Regions from separate parts of the Variovorax sp. PAMC26660 genome, predicted to be linked through region 1. Evidence: predicted binding sites of a transcription regulator. Region 1 holds the regulator's gene; each other region holds the start of a gene.
What was found. Region 1 encodes LexA, which represses DNA repair genes until DNA is damaged. Its sites were predicted from a motif close to ACTGTATNNNNATACAGT; they were not measured.
Positions count from the first base shown of each region.

Region 1 (5,154 bases):
GCAGCTGATCTGACTTTCCGGCCGCCCTTCGACAGGGCGGTTTTTATTTCCCCAGCAATTCCAGCATCAGCGCGATGCGCGCCTTCACCGGCGTGAGCGCGCCGGCATCGCGCAGCCGGTCGTCCGGCCTGGGCAGGATGCGTCCGTTGGCACATCGCGTGGCACGCAGCACGGCAACACCACGGTCTTGCGCCTTGAGCGCTGCCGCTTCCAGCGCATGGTGCAGCGTGCCGTTGCCGGTCGCAGCCAGAACCAGCCCACGCACAGGCTCGGCGCCCCCAACCTGCAGCAGCGCATCGACGAGCGCACCGCTTGCGCCAGCGTGGCTCATGACGATCTCGACGCGGGGCCACTGACCCACGGCATCCAGGGCTTTCGAGGCCTCGAGCGCGGCACCTTCGGGCCACGCCCTGACACGGCGCACCGCTCCTTCTTCCACGTAGCCGATCGGGCCGGCATCGCCCGAGGCGAAGGCATCGAGCCGATAGGTGTGCACCTTTTGAATATCCACGCCACTGTGGACCGTGCCGGCGCAAACCACCGTCACGCCATGCGCACCGGCCGTTGCCGCCACCACGATGGCGTCACGCACGTTCTGAGGGCCGTCCGGCGCCAGGGCTGTGGCCGGGCGCATCGCGCAGGTCAGCACTACAGGTTTGGCCGACGCAATCACCGAATGCAGGAAGAACGCCGTTTCCTCCAAGGTGTCGGTGCCATGCGTGATCACCACCCCGACCACATCGGGCTGCGCCAGCCAATGCACGCAGCGCTGCGCAAGTTTCTGCCAGATGTCGAGCGACATGTCCTTGCTGTCGACCTGCGCCACCTGCTCCGCCACCAGCGTCACGCCCTCTGGCGCCTCGATGCCGCCCAGCAGGTCGGCCACCCCCACCTGCCCGGCGGTGTAGCCGATGTTGTCGCCGCTGCTGGCCGCCCGGCCGGCAATGGTTCCGCCGGTGCCCAGAACCACCACGCGACGCAACTCGGACAAAGGGGCATTGGCCATGGCTTGTCAACTTCTAAAAACTGGTTAAAAATACAGGCACTGGATAAATAGCCAGTGCCGCAAGGAACCACATATGCAGTTCGCCGTGAAGCTTACAGCCCGCCAGCAGCAGATCCTGGACCTGATCCAGAGCGCCATCGCACGTACCGGTGCGCCGCCAACGCGCGCCGAAATCGCCAACGAGCTGGGGTTCAAGTCGGCCAACGCCGCCGAAGAACACCTGCAGGCGCTCGCCCGCAAGGGTGTGATCGAACTCGTCAGCGGCACCTCGCGCGGCATCCGCCTCAAGGGCGACGCGTTGCGTTCGCTCAACGAAACACGCCATCGCGAAGGCGGCCAGTTCTCGCTCTCGCTGCCCGGCATGGCGCAATTGGCGCTGCCGCTCATCGGTCGCGTCGCAGCCGGCTCGCCCATCTTGGCGCAAGAGCACATCGACCAGACCTACTACGTCGAGAACACGCTGTTCCAGCGCCAGCCCGACTACCTGCTCAAGGTGCGCGGCATGTCGATGCGCGACGCCGGCATCATGGACGGCGACCTGCTCGCCGTGCAGGCCACCAAGGAAGCGCGCAACGGCCAGATCGTGGTGGCGCGCCTTGGCGACGAAGTCACGGTCAAGCGCCTGAAGCGCAACAAGCTGGTGATCGAGCTGCACGCCGAAAACCCCGACTACCCGACCATCATCGTCCAGCCCGGCGAACCTTTCGAAATCGAAGGCCTCGCTGTCGGACTCATCCGCAACACCATGCTGATGTAGGCCGCACGGCCTGCTTGCAGCAGCACCCCATCCGGCCGCAACAGGTGGCGGGCGTATGGCGCGAAGTCGCCATCACCCTGTCGCGGCCGATTCAAGAAATCCTGCCTGTGTTCAACCTCATATTTTTTTGGAGTTCACATGGGAATCGCCCTCCTCGCCATCGCTGATTTCTGGATGCCGCTGCAATCGCTCGCCAGCCGCCTGATGCCGGCTCGCCGCCCTCACCGGCTGGACAAGCTCGACCACAGCGAAACCTCGGCCGGGCTGCGCTACGTCGCAGTGCGTCCCGCCTGCACCACCCGGTCTGCCAACGCCGCCACGTCGCCAACGGCAGCCGCCGCACCGGCACGCCCGCTGCGCGTGGTTCGCGTGATTGACCGGCAGGGCTCACAACGCACCAACAACCGTGTCGTGATCTCGGGCCGCATGGCCGATGTGTGCGCAGAACTCGACCGACTGGCGGCGCTCGAAACGGCGGAAATCATGGCCACCGCCCCCCGTTCGGCACACCTGCACTGAGCCCGAACACCCCTGCGAAAGCCTTCTGGGGTGGGTATCCAAACGTTCACAGGCGCGACATCCCAATGCTGCGAGGCACAATGGCACGCCATGAACATTGTGATCCTCGACGACTACCAGGACGCCGTGCGCAAATTGCGCTGTGCCGCCAAGCTGGACGCGTACGCGGCCAAGGTCTACACCAACACGGTCAAAGGCATCGGACAACTCTCGGTTCGCCTCAAGGATGCCGACGTGATCGTGCTGATCCGAGAGCGCAGCCAGATTTCGCGCCAGCTGATCGAAAAGCTGCCCAAGCTCAAGCTCATTTCGCAAACCGGACGGGTCGGTGGCCACATCGACGTCACGGCCTGCACCGAGCGGGGCGTTGCGGTGGCCGAAGGCACTGGCTCCCCCCAGGCGCCTGCAGAGCTCACATGGGCTCTGATCATGGCGGCCATGCGCCGACTGCCGCAGTACATCAGCAACCTCAAGCACGGGGCGTGGCAGCAATCGGGGCTCAAGTCGGCCTCGATGCCACCCAACTTCGGGCTCGGCTCGGTGCTCAAGGGCAAGACGCTCTGCATCTGGGGCTATGGCCGCATCGGCCAACTGGTCGCGCGCTACGGGCAGGCATTCGGCATGCAGGTCGTGATCTGGGGCCGCGAAGCGAGCTGCGCCAAGGCCCGATCCGACGGCTTTCAGGTGGCGCAGAACCGCCACGAATTCTTTGCCCAGGCCGACGTGCTGTCGGTGCATCTGCGGCTGAACGAAGAAACCAACGGCCTCATCACGCTGGAAGACCTCTCGCGCATGAAGCCGACGGCGCTGTTCGTCAACACCTCCCGCGCCGAGCTGGTCGAAGCCGATGCCCTGCTTGCCGCGCTCAATCGCGGGCGCCCGGGCCTGGCGGCCATCGACGTGTTCGAGAGCGAGCCGCCGCTGCAAGGCCATGCCCTGCTGCGGCTGGAAAACTGCATCTGCACGCCGCACATCGGCTATGTCGAGCAGGAAAGCTACGAGAGCTATTTCGGCCAGGCGTTCGACAACGTCGTGAGCTACATCAACGGCAATCCCACGAACATCGTGAATCCAGGCGCGCTGCAGGTTCGCCGGTGAATTCATGAGTCGGCAGCCCGCGCCGCGGGGCGCGCTCTGGGCGCTGCTGGCCGGCAACTTCGTGATCGGCACGGGCGTGATGGTCGTGCCGGGCACGCTCAATGAAATCAGCACATCTCTCGCCGTCAGTGTCGCAACCGCGGGCCAACTGATCGCGGCCGCGGCAGCGGTGATGTGCATTGGCGCGCCGCTGCTGGCCGCCGCGGTCGCCGGCTGGGACCGCCGGCAGTTGCTGGCCCTGACCCTGCTCTGGTACGCCGCAGGGCACGCACTCTCGGCGCTGATGCCGAGCTTCGGCACCCTGCTGCCAATGCGCATGCTCACGGTGATCGCCCCCGCGATCTTCACGCCACAGGCCGCCGCCTGCGCCGGCATGCTCGTGCCGCCTGAGCAGCGCGGGCGGGCCGTGACCTTCGTCTTTCTGGGCTGGTCGATGGCCTCGGTGCTGGGCCTGCCCATCGGCGCGCTGATCGGCGGCCACCTGGGCTGGCGGATGGCCTTCATGGCGATTGCGGCGCTGAGTATCGTGAGCGCCGCGTCGATCTGGCTCACCCTTCCCCAGGGCATTCGCCCAGCCGCGCTGACGGCCGCCGCGTGGTCGCGCGTGCTGCGCAGTCCGGTGCTGATGGGCATCGTCTCGGTCACGGCGTTGCAAGGGGCCGGCCAGTTCGTGCTCTTCAGCTATTTCGGCCCGATCCTCAAGCAGAGCTTCGGCGCCGATGCCACCACGCTGAGCGTGATGTGGGCGCTGTTCGGCGCCTGCGGCCTGGTGGGCAACATGGTGGTCAGCCGCTTCATCGACCGCATCGGCGCCGGGCGCATGGTGCTGGTCACGACCGTGCTGATTGCACTGAGCCTGCTGCTGTGGCCGCTGGCTTCCACGCTCGCCTGGCTGGCCGTGGTGCTCGTTCCCTGGGGTCTGGGCTGCTTCGCCACCAACTCGGCCCAGCAGGCGCGCCTGGTGGGTCTGGCGCCCGCTCTCGCGCCGGGCTCCGTTGCATTGAACAGTTCGGGCATCTATACCGGTCAGGCGGTGGGCGCGGCCCTGGGCGGCTGGCTGCTGGCCAACGACGCGGCGGCATGGATGAGCTGGGTCGGTTTTGCCCTGATGCTGCTCGCCATCGCCCTCAGCGCGGCCATCGACCGCAGCCACCGTTCGGCCTTGAATCGCGCCTCCGCGTAAAACCCGTCACGCCCTGCCCGCGCGGGATTGCAAAATCGGAGCTTGCCACCGCGCCTCGCCCCCTCCCGGCGCTGCGGCCCGGATACCACTCAACCAGCGAAAATCTTCAACCAATGACAGTGAACTACACCCGAATCGGCGTGATCGGCGCCGGCGCCATGGGTCGCGGCATCGCTCAGATCGCCGCCCAGGCGGGCAGCGAGGTGCTGCTGCTCGACAGCTTTGCCGGCGCCGCCGAGCGCGGCCGCGAAGCCCTCGTCGTCCAATGGAACAAGCTGCACGAGAAGGGCAAGATCGACGCCGCCGCGCGCGATGCCCAGATCGCCCGCGTCAAGGCGGTCGATGCCATCCAGGCCCTGGCCGGCTGCGATCTGGTGATCGAGGCCGTGATCGAAGACCTCGAAGTCAAGCGCAAGCTGTTCCGTGAACTCGAAACCGTGGTGGCACCGACGGCCACGCTGGTCACCAACACCTCGTCGCTCTCGGTCACGGCCATCGCGGCCGGGCTGGCGCGTCCCGAACGCATCGCGGGCTTCCACTTCTTCAACCCCGTGCCGCTCATGAAGGTGGTCGAGGTGGTCGCGGGCTTCA
Region 1 is NZ_CP060295.1:6,913,149-6,918,302, forward strand. It holds gene adk (adenylate kinase) at 1-8, shown strand, start outside; gene H7F35_RS32395 (asparaginase) at 44-1,006, opposite strand; gene lexA (transcriptional repressor LexA) at 1,080-1,763, shown strand; gene H7F35_RS32405 (hypothetical protein) at 1,902-2,282, shown strand; gene H7F35_RS32410 (D-2-hydroxyacid dehydrogenase family protein) at 2,373-3,380, shown strand; gene H7F35_RS32415 (MFS transporter) at 3,385-4,563, shown strand; gene H7F35_RS32420 (3-hydroxyacyl-CoA dehydrogenase) at 4,677-5,154, shown strand, end outside.

Region 2 (5,154 bases), 2.8 Mb from region 1:
GAAGGCGTGGCCTGGGGTGGCGAGTTGCAGGTGCGCACCGACGCCGGCCTGCAACTGATCACCAGCGACGAAGTGAGCGTGCGCCCTCGCGGCATGGCCTTCTGACGCGGATGAAATTGCGCCTGGTACTCGTCGCCCTGCTGCTGGCCAACGCCGGCTACTTCCTGTGGGCGCGCGGTGATCTGGTCGGTTTCGGCCTGGCCCCGGCCGGCCTCAACGAGCGCGAGCCGCAACGGCTTGCGCGGCAGATCCGGCCCGAGTGGCTGCAGATCCGCAAGGAACCCAAGGTCAGCGCACCCGCGCCCTGATCCACCCGAGCCGGCACCGCGCGCGAGCATGCGCCGCACTGGCACTGCACTTTTCAGCGGACAGGCTCACTCCAGGTGCTCGCCCTCGAAGCGCACCGTGAAGAGCGCTCCCGGCGAATGCTTGCCGGGGTGCGCGTCTTCGAGCTTCACCTGCGCGCGGTGCTGGTTGGCAATCTCGCGCACGATCGGCAGGCCCAGCCCCGAGCCGTCGGCCTCGTTGCCGAGCACGCGGTAGAAGGGCTCGAACACCAGCTCGCGGTCGGACTCCGCGATGCCCGGGCCGTTGTCTTCCACCTGCAGCAACAGCACATGGCCGAAGGGGTCGGCCAGCACGCGCACGGTGATCCGGCCGGGTCGTTCGGGGGGCGCCGAGGGCGTGTAGTTGAGCGCGTTGTCGACCAGGTTGCGCACCAGCTCCTTGAGCAGCGTCGGGTTGCCGTCGAACATGACGCCGGGCGCACCCGTCTGGGCGCCCTCGTAGCCCAGGTCGATGCGCTTTTCGATCGCGCGCGGCACGGCCTCGCGCACCACCTCGATGGTGAGCCGCGCCAGGTCGCAGGGCTGCTGGTGGGTCATGGCGCTGGTGCCTTCGGCCCGCGCGAGCGACAGCAACTGGTTCACCGTGTGCGTGGCGCGCACGCTGGCGCGGCCGATCTGCTTGAGCGACTGCTTCAGCTCGTCGGCATTGGCGCCTTCGCGCTGGGCCAGGTCGGCCTGCATGCGCAGGCCCGCCAGCGGCGTCTTGAGCTGGTGCGCCGCATCGGCCAGAAAGCGCTTTTGCGTGTCGATGGAATCGTTGAGCTTGTTCAGCAGCTCGTTCACCGACGACACCAGCGGCACCACTTCGAGCGGCACCGAAGATTCGTCGAGCGGGCTCAGGTCGCCGGGGCGCCGTTCGCGAATGCGCGCCTCCACCACCGACAGCGGCTTGATGCCGCGCACCAGCGCCAGCCAGATCAGCAGCACCGCCAACGGCAGGATCGCGAACTGCGGCAGCAGCACGCCCTTGATGATCTCGGCGGCGAGCACCGACTGCTTCTCGCGCGTCTCCGCCAGTTGCAGCAGGCTGGCCGGCACCTCTTCGCGGCCGCTGGCGATCCAGAGCGAGGCCACGCGCACCGGCTTGCCGTGGACCTCGCTGTTGTGCAGCAGCACGACGTTCGGGCCCGGCGGCTCGTCGACATTGGGATGCGGCAGATCGCGCTCGCCGCCGAGCAGCGCGCCGTGGCCGTCGACCAACTGGTAGTACACGTGGCCGGCATCGTCGGCCCGAAGGATCTCGCGTGCCGATTGCGACAGCGCGAACTGCGTTTCGCCCTCCTTCACCGTCACCAGTTCGGCCAGCGCCTTGATGTTGTGTTCGAGCGCGCGGTCGAAGGGCGCGTTGGCGATGCCCTGCGCCACCAGCCAGGTGACGCCGATGCTCACCGGCACCAGCAGCAGCAGCGGCGTGAGCATCCAGTCGAGGATTTCGCCGAACAGGGAGCGCTGGGCGCGCTGGAACAGCTTCACTTGACTCGCCCCCGGGCTTCGCGCACTTCGTGTCGCCCCGCCAACCCTCTACCGGTGGCAATGCCGCTTGCGGCGCGGCGAAGCCGGTTCCGCGGCATTTCCCGCAGGTACGGGCACATCAGGACTGGATCTTTTCCAGGCAGTAGCCCAATCCGCGAACGGTCGCGATGCGCACCGGCCCCTTCTCGATCTTCTTGCGCAGCCGGTGGATGTAGACCTCGATGGCGTTGAGGCTCACCTCTTCGCCCCATTCGCACAGCCGGTCGACCAACTGGTCTTTGCTGACCAGCCGGCCGGCGCGCTGCAGCAGCACTTCGAGCAGGCCGAGTTCGCGAGCCGACAGCTCGATCATCTTGCCGTCGATGGTGGCCACGCGGCCGGCCTGGTCGTAGACCAGCGGGCCGTGGCGGATCGCGTTGCTGGTGGTGCCCATGCCGCGCCGCGTGAGGGCGCGCACGCGTGCTTCGAGTTCCTGCAGGCTGAAGGGCTTGGCCATGTAGTCGTCGGCGCCATGGTCCAGGCCTTTCACGCGCTCTTCCACGCTGTCGGCTGCGGTCAGCACCAGCACCGGCAGTTGCGAGCCGCGCGCGCGCAGGCGCTTGAGGATCTCGATGCCGTGCAGGCTGGGCAGCCCGAGGTCGAGGATCAGCAGGTCGAATTCGTCATGGGTCATGAGCGCGGTGTCGGCCTGCGAGCCGTTCGCCACGTGGTCGACCGCCGCGCCCGAAGTGCGCAGGCTGCGCAGCAGGGCATCGGCCAGCACCTGGTCGTCTTCGGCAATCAGAATTCTCATGTGCCACCTCCGGCCGGTTCGGGCGCCGCGCCGGCGCCGTTCGCATTTGTCTCTCAGGCGGAGTCTAGCCCGCTGTGTAGGCTTCCAGTCCGATGGTTACCACGGTGGCGATGTCATCGCCGACGCTGCTGCGGAACTCGCGCTCGGCCTGCGTCACCGCGCTGCGGAAGGCGTCGAGCCAGGCCAGGCCGTCGGTGGTGAAGAGCACGCGGCGCGCGCGCGCATCGAGCGGATCGGGCCCGCGCGTGACCAGCCCCCAGGCCTCGCACTGGTCGACCAGCGCGCCCATCGCCTGCTTGGTCATGCCGGCGCGCTCGGCCAGCTCGGTCAGGCGCGAACCCTCGCGCGCCAGGTGCCGCGTGATGTGCACGTGCGCGGCGCTCACCTGGGCGCGGGCGGCGAGGTTCGACAGGGCCAGCGGCACGTCGAGGTCGTGCGCCATCAGTGCCAGCACGCGCTCGTCGAAGCGGCGCATCGCATGGCCCAGCAGACGGCCCAGGTGGGTCTGCCGCCAGGCATCGGGATCGGTCGGGAAAGCGGCTTCGGACATGGCGCCGAATGGTAAAGCAAACTGACCAAAAAATGAGTTTACTCAAAACAACCAGCCTCTACACTACTGTTCAAGCATCCAGCCTGTGGTTAAAAGCAGATGGATGAAACCGAACACCAACCGTTGATTTTCAAGGAGATTTCCACATGGACGCAGTCGTCAAGGGCGCAAGCATCTCGGTCGCCAACAGTGAAAAGGCCAAGGCCCTGCAGGCCGCGCTGGCCCAGATCGAAAAGCAGTTCGGCAAGGGCACGATCATGCGGCTGGGCGAAGGTGAAGCGCTCGAAGACATCCAGGTGGTCTCCACCGGCTCGCTGGGCCTGGACATCGCCCTGGGCGTCGGCGGCCTGCCGCGCGGCCGTGTGATCGAAATCTACGGCCCGGAATCCTCGGGCAAGACCACGCTCACGCTGCAGGTCATCGCCGAAATGCAAAAGCAGGCCGGCACCTGCGCTTTCGTCGACGCCGAACATGCGCTCGACGTGCAGTACGCCCAGAAGCTCGGCGTGAACCTGTCCGACCTGCTGATCAGCCAGCCCGACACCGGCGAGCAGGCGCTCGAAATCGTCGACTCGCTGGTGCGCTCGGGCGCCGTCGACCTGATCGTCATCGACTCGGTCGCCGCGCTCACGCCCAAGGCCGAAATCGAAGGCGAAATGGGCGACTCGCTGCCCGGCCTGCAGGCCCGCCTGATGAGCCAGGCGCTGCGCAAGCTCACGGCCACGATCAAGAAGACCAACTGCATGGTCATCTTCATCAACCAGATCCGCATGAAGATCGGCGTGATGTTCGGCTCGCCCGAAACCACCACCGGCGGCAATGCGCTGAAGTTCTACGCCTCGGTGCGCCTGGACATCCGCCGCATCGGCACCATCAAGAAGGGCGACGAAGCCATCGGCAACGAAACCAAGGTGAAGGTGGTGAAGAACAAGGTCAGCCCTCCGTTCAAGACGGCGGAGTTCGACATCCTGTTCGGCGAGGGCATCAGCCGCGAAGGCGAAATCATCGACATGGGCGTCACCGCCAAGATCGTCGACAAGTCGGGCGCCTGGTACGCCTACAACGGCGAAAAAATCGGCCAGGGCCGCGACAACGCCCGTGAGTTCCTGCGCGAGAACCCCGAGCTGTCGCGCGAGATCGAGAACAAGGTGCGCGAGTCGCTGGGCATTCCGCTGCTGGCCGCCGATGCCGGTGCAGAGCCCGAAAAGGCCGAGAAGCCCGCCAAGGCGCCGAAGGCCGACAAGGCAGCGGCAGAGTAAGTTCGACGGCGGCCCTTCGCAAGTTGCGCGGGCCGCGCGAGCGACCCCCGCATGGCTTTCGCAGCCCCTTCCCTCAAAGGCCGCGCGCTGCGGCTCCTGAGCCAGCGCGAGCATTCGCGCGCGGAGCTGGAGCGCAAGCTGGCCAAGCATGAAGAAGAGCCCGGCACGCTGGCCCGCGCGCTCGACGAACTGGCCGCCAAGGATTTCATCAGCGAGCCGCGTGTGGTGGCTTCGGTGCTGAACCAGCGCGCCGCCCGCTCGGGCGCGTTGCGGGTGCGGCAGGAGTTGCAGGCCAAGGGCATTGCGCCCGAGGCCATCGCCGAAGCGGTGGCCGGCTTGCAAGACACGGAAGTCGAACGCGCCACGGCGCTGTGGCGTCGCCGCTTCGACGCAGCGCCCGCTGACGCCAAGGAGCGGGCCAAGCAAATGCGGTTTCTGCTGGCGCGCGGTTTTTCGGGCGCGGTGGTGGCCAAAGTCCTCAGGAGCGACTTCGATGAAGCAGACGAATGAAGACCTCACCGTGCAGTCCCGCGTCGTCACGCAGCGCGTGGCCTGCGAATGGCGTCGCGCTTATGCGTTGGCTGCCGATCCGGCGCGCTTGCCTGATTGGGCGAGCGGCCTGGCCAAGAGCGCACTGGTTCGCTACGGCGACCACTGGATTGTGAAAACGCCCGAGAGCGGTGACGCTCACATGCGTTTTGCGCCGTCCAACGACTTTGGCGTTCTTGATCA
Region 2 is NZ_CP060295.1:2,290,712-2,295,865, reverse strand. It holds gene H7F35_RS11115 (biotin--[acetyl-CoA-carboxylase] ligase) at 1-105, shown strand, start outside; gene H7F35_RS11110 (sporulation protein) at 111-308, shown strand; gene H7F35_RS11105 (sensor histidine kinase) at 375-1,820, opposite strand; gene H7F35_RS11100 (response regulator transcription factor) at 1,939-2,613, opposite strand; gene H7F35_RS11095 (MarR family winged helix-turn-helix transcriptional regulator) at 2,678-3,163, opposite strand; gene recA (recombinase RecA) at 3,310-4,422, shown strand; gene recX (recombination regulator RecX) at 4,474-4,932, shown strand; gene H7F35_RS11080 (SRPBCC family protein) at 4,916-5,154, shown strand, end outside.
Region 2: the regulator LexA is predicted to act here: its motif matches at 3,229-3,246, upstream of recA (recombinase RecA).

Region 3 (5,154 bases), 3.5 Mb from region 1:
CACCAGCAGGTGCAGATGGTCACGCGCCCGCGTCATCGCCACGTAGAGCAGCCGGCGCTCTTCTTCGAGTTCGTGCGCGCCCTGCGCCACGTCGGCCGGCATGCAGCCGTCGACCACGTTGAGCACATGCACCGAACTCCATTCCTGCCCCTTGGCCGAATGGATGGTCGAGAGGATCAGGAAGTCCTCGTCGAGCAGCGGCGGCCCGGGGCGATCGCTGGTGGCTTCGGGCGGATCGAGCGTGAGTTCGGTGAGGAAGCTCTCGCGCGAACCATAGCCGGCGGCAAGCCGTGCAAGCTGCTCGACGTCGGCACGGCGCACGCCGGAGGTGTCCTCGTACAGCCGCTCCAGATGCGGCTGATACCAGTCCATCGCCAGTTCCACATCGGCCGGCCATGTCAGTGAAGGCGCACGCAGCGCGGCATAGGCTTTTACGAAGTCAGCCCATTGCGCGCGTGCTGCAGACGGCGGCACGAAATCGCGCACCGCTGCGACAGGATCGGCCGCCTGGTCCATCGCATCGAGCAGCCGCGTGCCGGTGACAGGCCCGATGCCCGGAATCAACTGCGTCACGCGAAAGCCCGCCATGCGCCCGCGCGGGTTCTGGGCAAAGCGCAGCACCGCGAGCAGGTCTTTCACATGCGAGGCCTCCAGGAACTTGAGGCCGCCATATTTCATGAAGGGGATGTTGCGCCGCGCCAGTTCGAGTTCGAGCCCCGCGCTGTGCGCCGAGGTGCGGAACAGCACCGCCTGCGACTTCAGCGCCAGCCCGCCCTCGCGATGCGCGAGCACCTTGTCGGCCACCCAGCGCGCCTGCCCCGCATCGTCGGGCACGAGCACCAGCAGCGGCTTGCCGGCCGAGGGCTTGTCGGTCCAGAGCGTCTTGGCGTGCCGCTCGGCCGCATGCGCGATCACACGGTTCGACACATCGAGGATCGGCTGCGTCGAACGGTAGTTGCGCTCCAGCGTGACCAAGCGCGCCGCCTGCGTGAACTGCGAGGGAAAGTCGAGGATGTTGCGCACCGTCGCGCCGCGAAACGAATAGATCGACTGCGCGTCGTCGCCCACCACCGTCACGCCACGGCCATCGGGCTTGAGCGCCAGCAGGATCGAGGCCTGCAGCAGGTTGGTGTCCTGGTATTCGTCGACCAGCACATGGTCGAAGCGCGCGCCGATCTGCGCGGCCAGCGTGGGCTCGGCGACCATCTCGGCCCAGTAGAGCAGCAGGTCGTCGTAGTCGAGCACGTTCTGCTGCTGCTTGGCCTCCACGTAGCCACCGAACAGTTTCTTGAGTTCGGCCTCCCATTCGTCGCACCAGGGAAAGGATTCCTTGAGCACCTCGGCCAGCGGCGCGCGGGTGTTGACGCAGCGCGAGTAGATCGACAGGCAGGTGCCCTTGCGCGGGAAACGATTGACGGTGGACGACAGGCCCAGCTCGTGCCGCACCAGCCCCATCAGGTCTTCGGCATCGCCCCGGTCGTGGATGGTGAAGTTCTCGTCCAGGCCGATCTGCGGTGCGTACTCGCGCAGCAGCCGCGCGCCGATGCCGTGAAAGGTGCCAGCCCATTGCAGCGCAGGCGGCACCGCCGATTGCAGGCCGAGCACCCGCCCCAGCACCTGGCCCGCACGGCGCCCCATTTCCTGCGCGGCACGGCGCGAGAAAGTCAGCAGCAGCAGTCGTTGCGGATCGACGCCACCCGCGATCAGATGCGCCACCCGATGCGCCAGCGTGCTGGTCTTGCCGGAGCCCGCGCCGGCAATCACGAGCAGCGGGCGATGGTCGCCACCCACGGCCGCGCCCACCCCATGCTCGACCGCCGCGCGCTGCGCTTCATTGAGCGTTGCCAGCGCCGCGGCAAGACGCTCGGACTGGGTCGTCGCGGTGGTGGAAAAAACGGGGAGCGCAGCAGTCTGCATGGGCGCGACTTTACTGTATGCCTGTCCAGTCCACCCTCGATGCCATCCAATGGCCAGTGACATAATCGCGCCTCGCTGCAACTGGAGACTGTCCCCATGGAAACCGCCCCGTCTCGGCAGCTTTCAACTCCCTTTCGGACGGCCTGATCGCTCACGTCGGGCCCGGGAATTGAAAGCGCCCCTCCCTCGCCCATCGTTCAGTCATCCCCGGGAGTGAGCCCATGCTCAATATCTTTACGCTCGCCAACGGCCGCCTCGTCCAGGAAGAGATCGAGGCGCTCGAAGAGCTCTCCAAGTTCCAGCCGATCTGGGTCGACCTCGAATCGCCCACGCTCGAAGAAAAGCGCTGGATCAAGCAGTACTACGGCCTCTCGATTCCCGAAGATGCGATGGACGAGGACATCGAGGAGTCCGCCCGCTTCTACGAGGAAGACAACGGCGAGCTGCACATCCGCTCCGACTTCCTGATCGACGACGACGAAGACCCGCGCACCGTGCGCGTCGCCTTCATCCTCAACCAGCACAACACCGACCTGCGCAGCCGCGGCGTGCTGTTCTCGATCCATGACGAAGACGTGCCCGTGTTCCGTCTGCTGCGCATGCGCGCACGCCGTGCACCGGGGCTGATCGAAGACGCCAAGGAAGTGATGCTCAAGCTGTTCGACGCGGACGCCGAATACTCGGCCGACACGCTGGAGAACATCTACGACGAACTCGAAGTGGCCGGCAAGAAAGTGCTCTCGGGCAACGTCACCGACGAGCTGGCCGGCGAGGTGCTCGGCCTCATCGCGCGGCAGGAAGACTTGAACGGCCGCATCCGCCGCAACGTGATGGACACGCGCCGCGCGGTCAGCTTCATGATGCGCAGCAAGATGCTCAATGCCGAGCAGTTCGAAGAAGCGCGGCAGATCCTGCGCGACATCGAGTCGCTGGACAACCACACGGCCTTCCTGTTCGACAAGATCAACTTCCTGATGGATGCGACCGTCGGTTTCATCAACATCAACCAGAACAAGACCATCAAGATCTTCTCGGTGGCCAGCGTGGCGCTGCTGCCGCCCACGCTGATCGCGAGCATCTACGGCATGAACTTCAAGTTCATGCCCGAGCTGGACTGGTCCATGGGCTATCCATACGCCCTCGTGCTGATGGCGGCGAGCGCGCTGGGGCCGATGTGGTACTTCCGCCGGCGCGGCTGGCTCAAGTAGCCGGGGTCTCGGCAGGCAGCGTGGCGAGCCACGCGCCGACCAGCGCGAGGCTGTAGCGGCTCGCCACCTCCACCACGAAGCGCGCGAAGTCGCCGTGCGCGGCATCGTCGGCACGGTCTGAAATCGTGCGCATCGCGGCGAACGGCACGCCGTAGTCGTGGCACACCTGTGCCATTGCCGCGCCTTCCATCTCGACCGCGAGCGCATCGGGCAGATCGCGCTGCAAGGCTGCGCTCTCTGCCGTGGTCGATACGAAACGGTCGCCACTCACCAGCAGGCCACGGTGCACCCTGGGCTGCCGAAGGCTGAACTCGTCGACGGCTTGCTGGCCGATCAAGGCCACCGGGTCGCGCAGCACATCGGCCGCCACGGCCGACAGCGCGTTGCCGATGGCCGCGTCGGCCACAAAGCGCGCCATGCCCATCAGCGGCACCTCGTGTTTGGGGAAAAGCGGCGAGGCGTCCATGTCGTGCTGCAGCAGCTCGGTTGCAACGACCACGTCGCCGACGTTCACACCGGGTGCCAGGCCACCCGCCACGCCGGTGAACACGATCGCGCGCACGCCGAAGCGCTCCAGCAGCACCGTGGCCGTCACCGCCGCAGCGACCTTGCCGATGCGCGACAGCACCGCGACCACGGGCTGGCCCTGCAGATGGCCCACCCAGAAGTCGCGCCCGGCCACACGAACACGCTGCTCGTCAGGCATCTGCGCGAGCAACGCTCTCAGTTCCTCGTGCATGGCCGCCACGATGGCGACGGGTGCGACACCACTCATGCGGCCACGTCCATCACTTCATGTCCACGCCGTAGAAGGTGTGACGGCCGAAGGGGCTCAGCTTGAAGTCGATCACTTCCTTGCGCACCGGCTTCAACTGCACTGCGTGAGCGATGGTGAACCACGGCGCCTGCTCCTTGAAAATGACTTGCGCCTTCTTGTAGAGCGCATCGCGGTCGGCTTGCTTGGTCGTGCTCTTGGCCTTCACCACGAGGTCTTCATACGGCTGGTAGCAGAACTTCGACACGTTGCTGCCGCTGGCCGACTTGGCCGAAGCGCAGCCCAGCAGCGTGTAGAGGAAGTTGTCCGGGTCGCCGTTGTCGCCGGTCCAGCCCATCATGCCCATCTGGTGCTCGCCGGCCTGCAGGCGCTTGCGGTACTCGCCCCACTCGAAGCTCTTGATCTCGGCCTTCACGTTGATCTTGGCCAGGTCGGCCTGCATCAGCTCGGCGATGCGCTTGGCGTTCGGGTTGTACGGACGCTGCACAGGCATGGCCCACAGGTCGGTCGTGAAACCGTCGGGGAAGCCGGCCTGCGCCAGCAGCTTCTTGGCGGCCTCGGGGTCGTACGGGTCGTCCTTCACCGCGTCGTTGTAGGACCACATGCTCGGCGGGATCGGGTTCTTCGCGGCCACGCCGGTCGTCAGGTACACGCCGTCGATGATGGCCTTCTTGTTGATCGCCATGCTGACGGCCTTGCGCACGCGCACGTCGTCGAACGGCTTCTTCGTGGTGTTGAACGACAGGTAGCCCACGTTCAGGCCGGGCTGCTCCAGCACCTGCACGTTCGGGTCCTTGCGGATCGCGTCGAGGTCGGCCGGGTTCGGGTAGGGCATCACATGGCACTCGCCCTTTTGCAGCTTGGCCCAGCGCACCGAGGCATCGGGCGTGATCGCGAACACGAGGTCGTCGATCTTGGCCTTGCCGCCCCAGTACTGCGGGAAGGCCTTGAAGCGGATGATCGCGTCCTTCTGGTACTGCACAAGATAGAAGGGGCCGGTGCCGATCGGGTCCTGGTCGACCTTCTCGGGCGTGCCGGCCTTGAGCATGGCAATGGCGTATTCCTTCGACTGGATGCCTGCGTATTGCATGGCCAGGTTCGCAAGGAACGGCGCCTCGGCCTGGTTCAGCGTGATCTTGACGGTGTAGTCATCGATGCGGTCCACCGACTTCAGCAGCTTGGGCATGCCCATGTCGTTGAAGTACGAGTGGTTCTGGCTCGTGACCTTGAAGAAGGGGTCGCTCTCCTTCCACT
Region 3 is NZ_CP060295.1:3,034,000-3,039,153, reverse strand. It holds gene H7F35_RS14610 (ATP-dependent helicase) at 1-1,917, opposite strand, end outside; gene corA (magnesium/cobalt transporter CorA) at 2,139-3,125, shown strand; gene H7F35_RS14600 (5'-methylthioadenosine/adenosylhomocysteine nucleosidase) at 3,118-3,900, opposite strand; gene H7F35_RS14595 (ABC transporter substrate-binding protein) at 3,914-5,154, opposite strand, start outside.
Region 3: the regulator LexA is predicted to act here: its motif matches at 1,930-1,947, upstream of H7F35_RS14610 (ATP-dependent helicase).

Region 4 (5,154 bases), 2.2 Mb from region 1:
CATTGCAAGGCCGCCAACGCTGCCCATGACCGCGAACAGCGGGATGATCACGATCGCGCAGATCAGGCCTTCGATGAAGATCGCCAGGGTGCCGGTCACGAACAGTGCGGTGGAGACCCAGGGCGCCCAGAGGTAGTAGCCCCAGCTGCGCCGTTCGGTGCGCTCGGCCATGTAGACCGTGACCGCGCCGCAAAGCGAGGGCACGAAATAGACGAAGGAGCCGAGCATCGGCGAGAAGCGGTGGCCCGGTCCGCCGCTGAAGGCAATGCGCAGCAGCAGCGCGACCGCCGCGCCGGCCAGCAGGGGCCAGAACCAGGCGAAGGGCATGCGGCGACGGGGTTCATCAGTCGGCTCGCCGTCGTTGGGTGTGGCGGGCGCCAGTTCGGACAGGCGGGTGTCTTCGTGTTCTGTGCTCATGGGCTCCTGTGCTCCTTGTCGTCTGATTGTTGCGTTGTGTTTGACGTTTGTTGTTCAGGGCGACGCTCCCGCCGACACGGTGCTCTTTTTCGCGAATGTCCCCCGCTTCGCTCCTCCTTTATTTAGCTAAAAAGAGCCCCGTATCGGCGTGAGCGTTATGCGGAGCAGTCGTTGATCGGCGATCACCAGCAGCGTGCCCCTGTGCGAATGACACCGGGTGCTCCCCGCAGCGAAATAAAGGAGGAGCGAAGCGGGGGACATTCGCGGAGGGGAGCTCCTGGTGTCATTCGCACTCGCCTCGAACAGCAGCGCCAAAGAACTCAGGCACTGCGAGTAGCCGTCACCATCCCGTAGTCGAAGTCCCGCCAGAACATGCCGAGCGCCAGCGCGCAGTAACTCGCCACGATGTGCTTGCGGCGCCAGGGGCTCAGCCGGCCGCGCGCCTTCCAGAGTTCGGCCAGCGTGAACCGCGTGGCCAGCACGGGGATGTGCAGCGCGCTGGGCGCGATACGCCAGCGCAGCGACTTGAACTGGATGTCCTCGAAGCCGTTGTTGCGCAGAGCGGCAGTGAAGTCTTCGCGCATGGCCAGCGTCGGCACGGCCCAGCTGTCGGCCCACAGGCGATGCAGCCAGCCGGCGATGCGACCGGGCTTCTTGCGCAGCAGGAAACCGTCGATCACCACCAGCCGTGCGCCGGGCTTCAGCAGACGCGCGGCCTCGCGCACGAAGTCGACCTTGGCGGTGCCCTCGGCGTAGCAGGCGCTTTCGAGGGCCCAGGCGCCATCGGCCTGCGCGGCGGGCAGGCCGGTGCGCGTGTAGTCGGCTTCGATGTGCGCGACGCGATCGGCCACGCCGGCCTTGGCGTCGAGCCGCGCGGCGATGCCGTTTTGTACCGGTACGTTGGTCACTGTGACCGCATAGAGCGAAGCGTCGTCGCCGACCAGCGTGCGCGCGGTGGCGCCGGCGCCGCAGCCCAGGTCGAGTACGCAGCGGCGCTGCGAAGGGCTCGCCGCTTCATCGAGCTTGAGCGCCCGGCCGACCGCACGATTCATCTCCACCAGCATGCCTTCGCGCCGCAGCGGGTTGAGGCCGAGGCGCCAGAAGCCGAAGTGCATGTTGTAGCTCGGGCTCCAGGCGCTGTAGTCGACGGCGACCTCGGTGAAGTAGTCCTGCGTGTCTTCGCGTGTGATCGGCGAGGCCATCGCGGGTCGTGCCGCTTCGGACGTGCCGGGCATGCGGAAGTCGGGCTGGAAGACGTTGGGCATCGAGGCTCCTTCGGACGTTGGTTTCTTGTGATTCCCAGGGGGCGTGACAGCGTGATTCGTTCGTTCTCAGACGCGGCAGTTGTCGTCTGCGCAGGTGACCGGCGCGATGGCGCCACGTCCCACGAGCCGCGCGACAAGCCATCGCGGCAGCCGGTAGCGGTTGCGCGCGAGCCCGGCGTAGGCACGATCGGCCAGCGCCCCGACGAGCGGCAGGTCAAGCAGGAAGCCGCCAGCCGGCAGGCCCACCGCCGTGCGGCAGGCGCGGATGGCGCCGACGCCGGACAGCACGCGGCCGCTGGCATCGACCGCGTGCATCGCCGTCATCAGCGCTTCACGCGGGGCCGGGCCGCCTGAGAAGTCGGTGGGCGAGCAATCGACAAGATCCAGCCGACCGGCTGCGTCGCGCGCCTTCATGGCGCCCATTTCGGCCACGCAAAGCGCGCAGGTGGCGTCGAAGTAGACGGTGAGCGGGTACGTGACGAGGGCGGTGCTGGTCATGGCGTTCTTTTTTCTCGATATTTCAGTTGAAACAGAAATTGATAGGCAAAAAAAAGAGAACTCAGATCATCGGAAGACTGGCGTGGTGCGCGTCGGGGTCTTCGCCCTTGCCACCGCTGCCACCCTTGTCCGTGGACGCGGCATCACCACGCACGAACTTCTGCACGCTGGCACCCAGTGTCAGCACCTTGTCGAGCGTGCCGGGCGACAGCCGCAGCATCTCGTCGGCCCAGGTCGCGAGCTTGTCCATGAGTTCCATGGTGGATCGGATGCGGTCCTGCGCGTCGGCCGGTTCCTTCTGGAAGTCGGGGCTGGTGACCAGCTCGCGCAGCATGCGGACCGTGGGGTCGAACTCGCGCTCCTTGCGCTCGCGAACGACCGTGCGGAACAGTTCCCACACGTCGACGCTGGTCTCGAAATAGTCGCGGCGGTCGCCCATGGTGTGGGTGACGCGCACGAGATTCCAGGCCTGCAGTTCTTTCAGGCTGTTGCTGACGTTGGAGCGCGCAACGCCCAGCGTGTCGGACAGCTCTTCGGCGTGCATCGGCTTGCCGTGGGCGAAGAGCAGTGCGTGGATTTGCGAGACGGTGCGGTTGACGCCCCACATGGACCCCATTTCGCCCCAGTGCAGGACGAACTTGCGTTGAATGTCAGTGAGTTCCATGGCCGTGAGTTTAGGATTTCCTATATTTCTGTCAATAGAGAAATGTAAAAACAGAGTGGTGCCTGCGAATCGGTGGAATACTGTATGAATAAACAGTAAATTCCACGCGAAGGATTTGCCATGCCCGCTGCCCAGGTTCCCATTCACATCATCAAGGGCCGTGGTGCGGCCACGCGGCTGGCGCACCGTTTCTCGAAGGACGAGCGCGACGCCTTCGACGACGGCTGGGGCACGCTCGAAGACGGCGCCGCCGAGGCCGAAGGCCTGATGCCGATTGCGACCGAAGTGCGCTTCGAGGACGTGAAGTCGGTGCTTACCGAAAACGACTCGCCCGACATCTACTTCGACCGCGCGCTCAATCCTTATCGCGGCTGCGAACACGGCTGCATCTACTGCTTTGCGCGGCCCACGCACAGCTACCTGAACCTTTCGCCCGGCCTGGACTTCGAGACCAAGCTGATCGCCAAGCGCAACATCGTCGAGGTGCTGCGCGCCGAACTCGGGCGCAAGAGCTATCGGCCGAGCCAGATCGCGATCGGCACCGCCACCGACTGCTACCAGCCCATCGAGCGCGAGTTGCGGCTCACGCGCTCGGTCATCGAACTGCTGAAAGAAGTGCGGCATCCCTTCGCGCTGGTCACCAAGTCGAGCGCGATCGAACGCGACCTCGACCTGATCGCGCCGATGGCGGCCGAGCACCTGGCGGCCGTGTACATCACCATCACCACGCTCGACGGCGAACTGGCCCGCAAGCTGGAGCCGCGCGCGGCCGCGCCGCATCGGCGCCTGCGCACCATCCGCACGCTGGCCGAGGCGGGCGTGCCGGTGGGCGTGAGCGTGGCGCCGCAGATTCCCTTCGTCACCGAAGACATGGAGCATGTGCTCGAAGCGGCATGGGAGGCGGGTGCACGCCGCGCCTTCTACACGGTGGTGCGGCTGCCATGGGAAGTGGCCCCGCTGTTCAAGGAATGGCTGGAGCTGCACTACCCGCAGCGCGCGGACCGCATCATGGCGCGCATCCACGACATGCGCGGCGGCAAGGACTACGACGCCGACTTCGCCACGCGCATGAAGGGCAGCGGGCTGTGGGCCGACCTGATCCACCAGCGCTTCCAGAAGGCGACGAATCGCCTGGGCTTCAACCGCGAGCGGATTCCGCTGGACCTCACCGCGTTCCGACCACCTGGCGCTGTGGGGCAGGGCAACCTTTTCTGACGCTCGCAGGCCGCCGGTCGCGCTCGCAAGCTCACTCCATCGTGGCGCCTGAGTTGCGAACCAGTTCCGCGGCCTCTGGCATCTGCTTTCTGACGAACAGCCAGTATTCGTCGATCGACAGCGGCCTGGCCGCAAGCGCGCCTTGGTCGGCGAACTGCTTCTGGATCTCCCGGCTCTCGATGGTCTTGATCAGCGCGGCGTTCAGCGTGTTCAGCGCAGGGCGCGGTGTGTTGGCGGGCGCGACGAGCCCGTACCAGCTGTCTGTGTAGAAGCCCGCCACGCCCGCTTCCTCGAAGGTGGGCACGTCGGGCAGGGCAGGCAGACGCTGTCGGGCCGCCACGGCCAGTGCACGCAGCTTTCCTGAACGAATGAAAGGAGTCGCTCCCGTGGTGATGATCGTGTCCACACGGCCCGCGATCAGTTCGACCATTGCCGGGGCCGTGCCCTTGAACGGTATGTGCGTCATATCGACGCCGGTGAGCTTCCTGAATGCGGCGGCGGCCATGTGCTGCGAAGAGCCGACGCCGGCCGAGCCGTAGTTCAGCTTGCCCGGGTTCGCCCGCGCGAACTGGACGAGGTCGTGCATCGTGTGGAACGCAGACGCCACGGGCACCAGCAAAGTCCCGGGCGACGTGCTGATCATGCCGACGGGAGCGAAGTCTTCCATGGGGCGGTAGCCGAGCTTCGGGTACAGCGCCGAGTTCCACCCATGTGATGCAACCGTGGCGAGCATGAGGGTGTAGCCATCGGGCCTGGCCCTTGCGACGAACTCGGAGCCGATGTTTCCGCCCGCACCCGGCCGGTTGTCCACGATGAGCTGCTGGCCGAGCAGCACCGACATCTGCGCGGCGATGGGCCTGGCCACGTTGTCCGCCGGGCCGCCGGCCGGCCATCCCACGACCAGGGTGATGGGGCGCGTGGGGTAGCCGGTCTGTGCGCGGACGCTCGCATGCGCTGCGCCGAGGGCGGCAAGGGCCACGCAGATCTGCCTGCGATTGAATCCGGAGGTGGTCTTCATGTTGTCTCCTAGTGCGAACGCAGGTCTGCCAGAAATTTGCGTGCGCGCTCGGTGCCAGGGTTGGAGAAGAAGCTCGT
Region 4 is NZ_CP060295.1:4,754,930-4,760,083, forward strand. It holds gene H7F35_RS22385 (SRPBCC domain-containing protein) at 1-417, opposite strand, end outside; gene H7F35_RS22390 (class I SAM-dependent methyltransferase) at 738-1,682, opposite strand; gene H7F35_RS22395 (thiol-disulfide oxidoreductase DCC family protein) at 1,749-2,180, opposite strand; gene H7F35_RS22400 (GbsR/MarR family transcriptional regulator) at 2,242-2,844, opposite strand; gene H7F35_RS22405 (PA0069 family radical SAM protein) at 2,965-4,059, shown strand; gene H7F35_RS22410 (Bug family tripartite tricarboxylate transporter substrate binding protein) at 4,091-5,077, opposite strand; gene H7F35_RS22415 (amino acid ABC transporter ATP-binding protein) at 5,086-5,154, opposite strand, start outside.
Region 4: the regulator LexA is predicted to act here: its motif matches at 2,924-2,941, upstream of H7F35_RS22405 (PA0069 family radical SAM protein).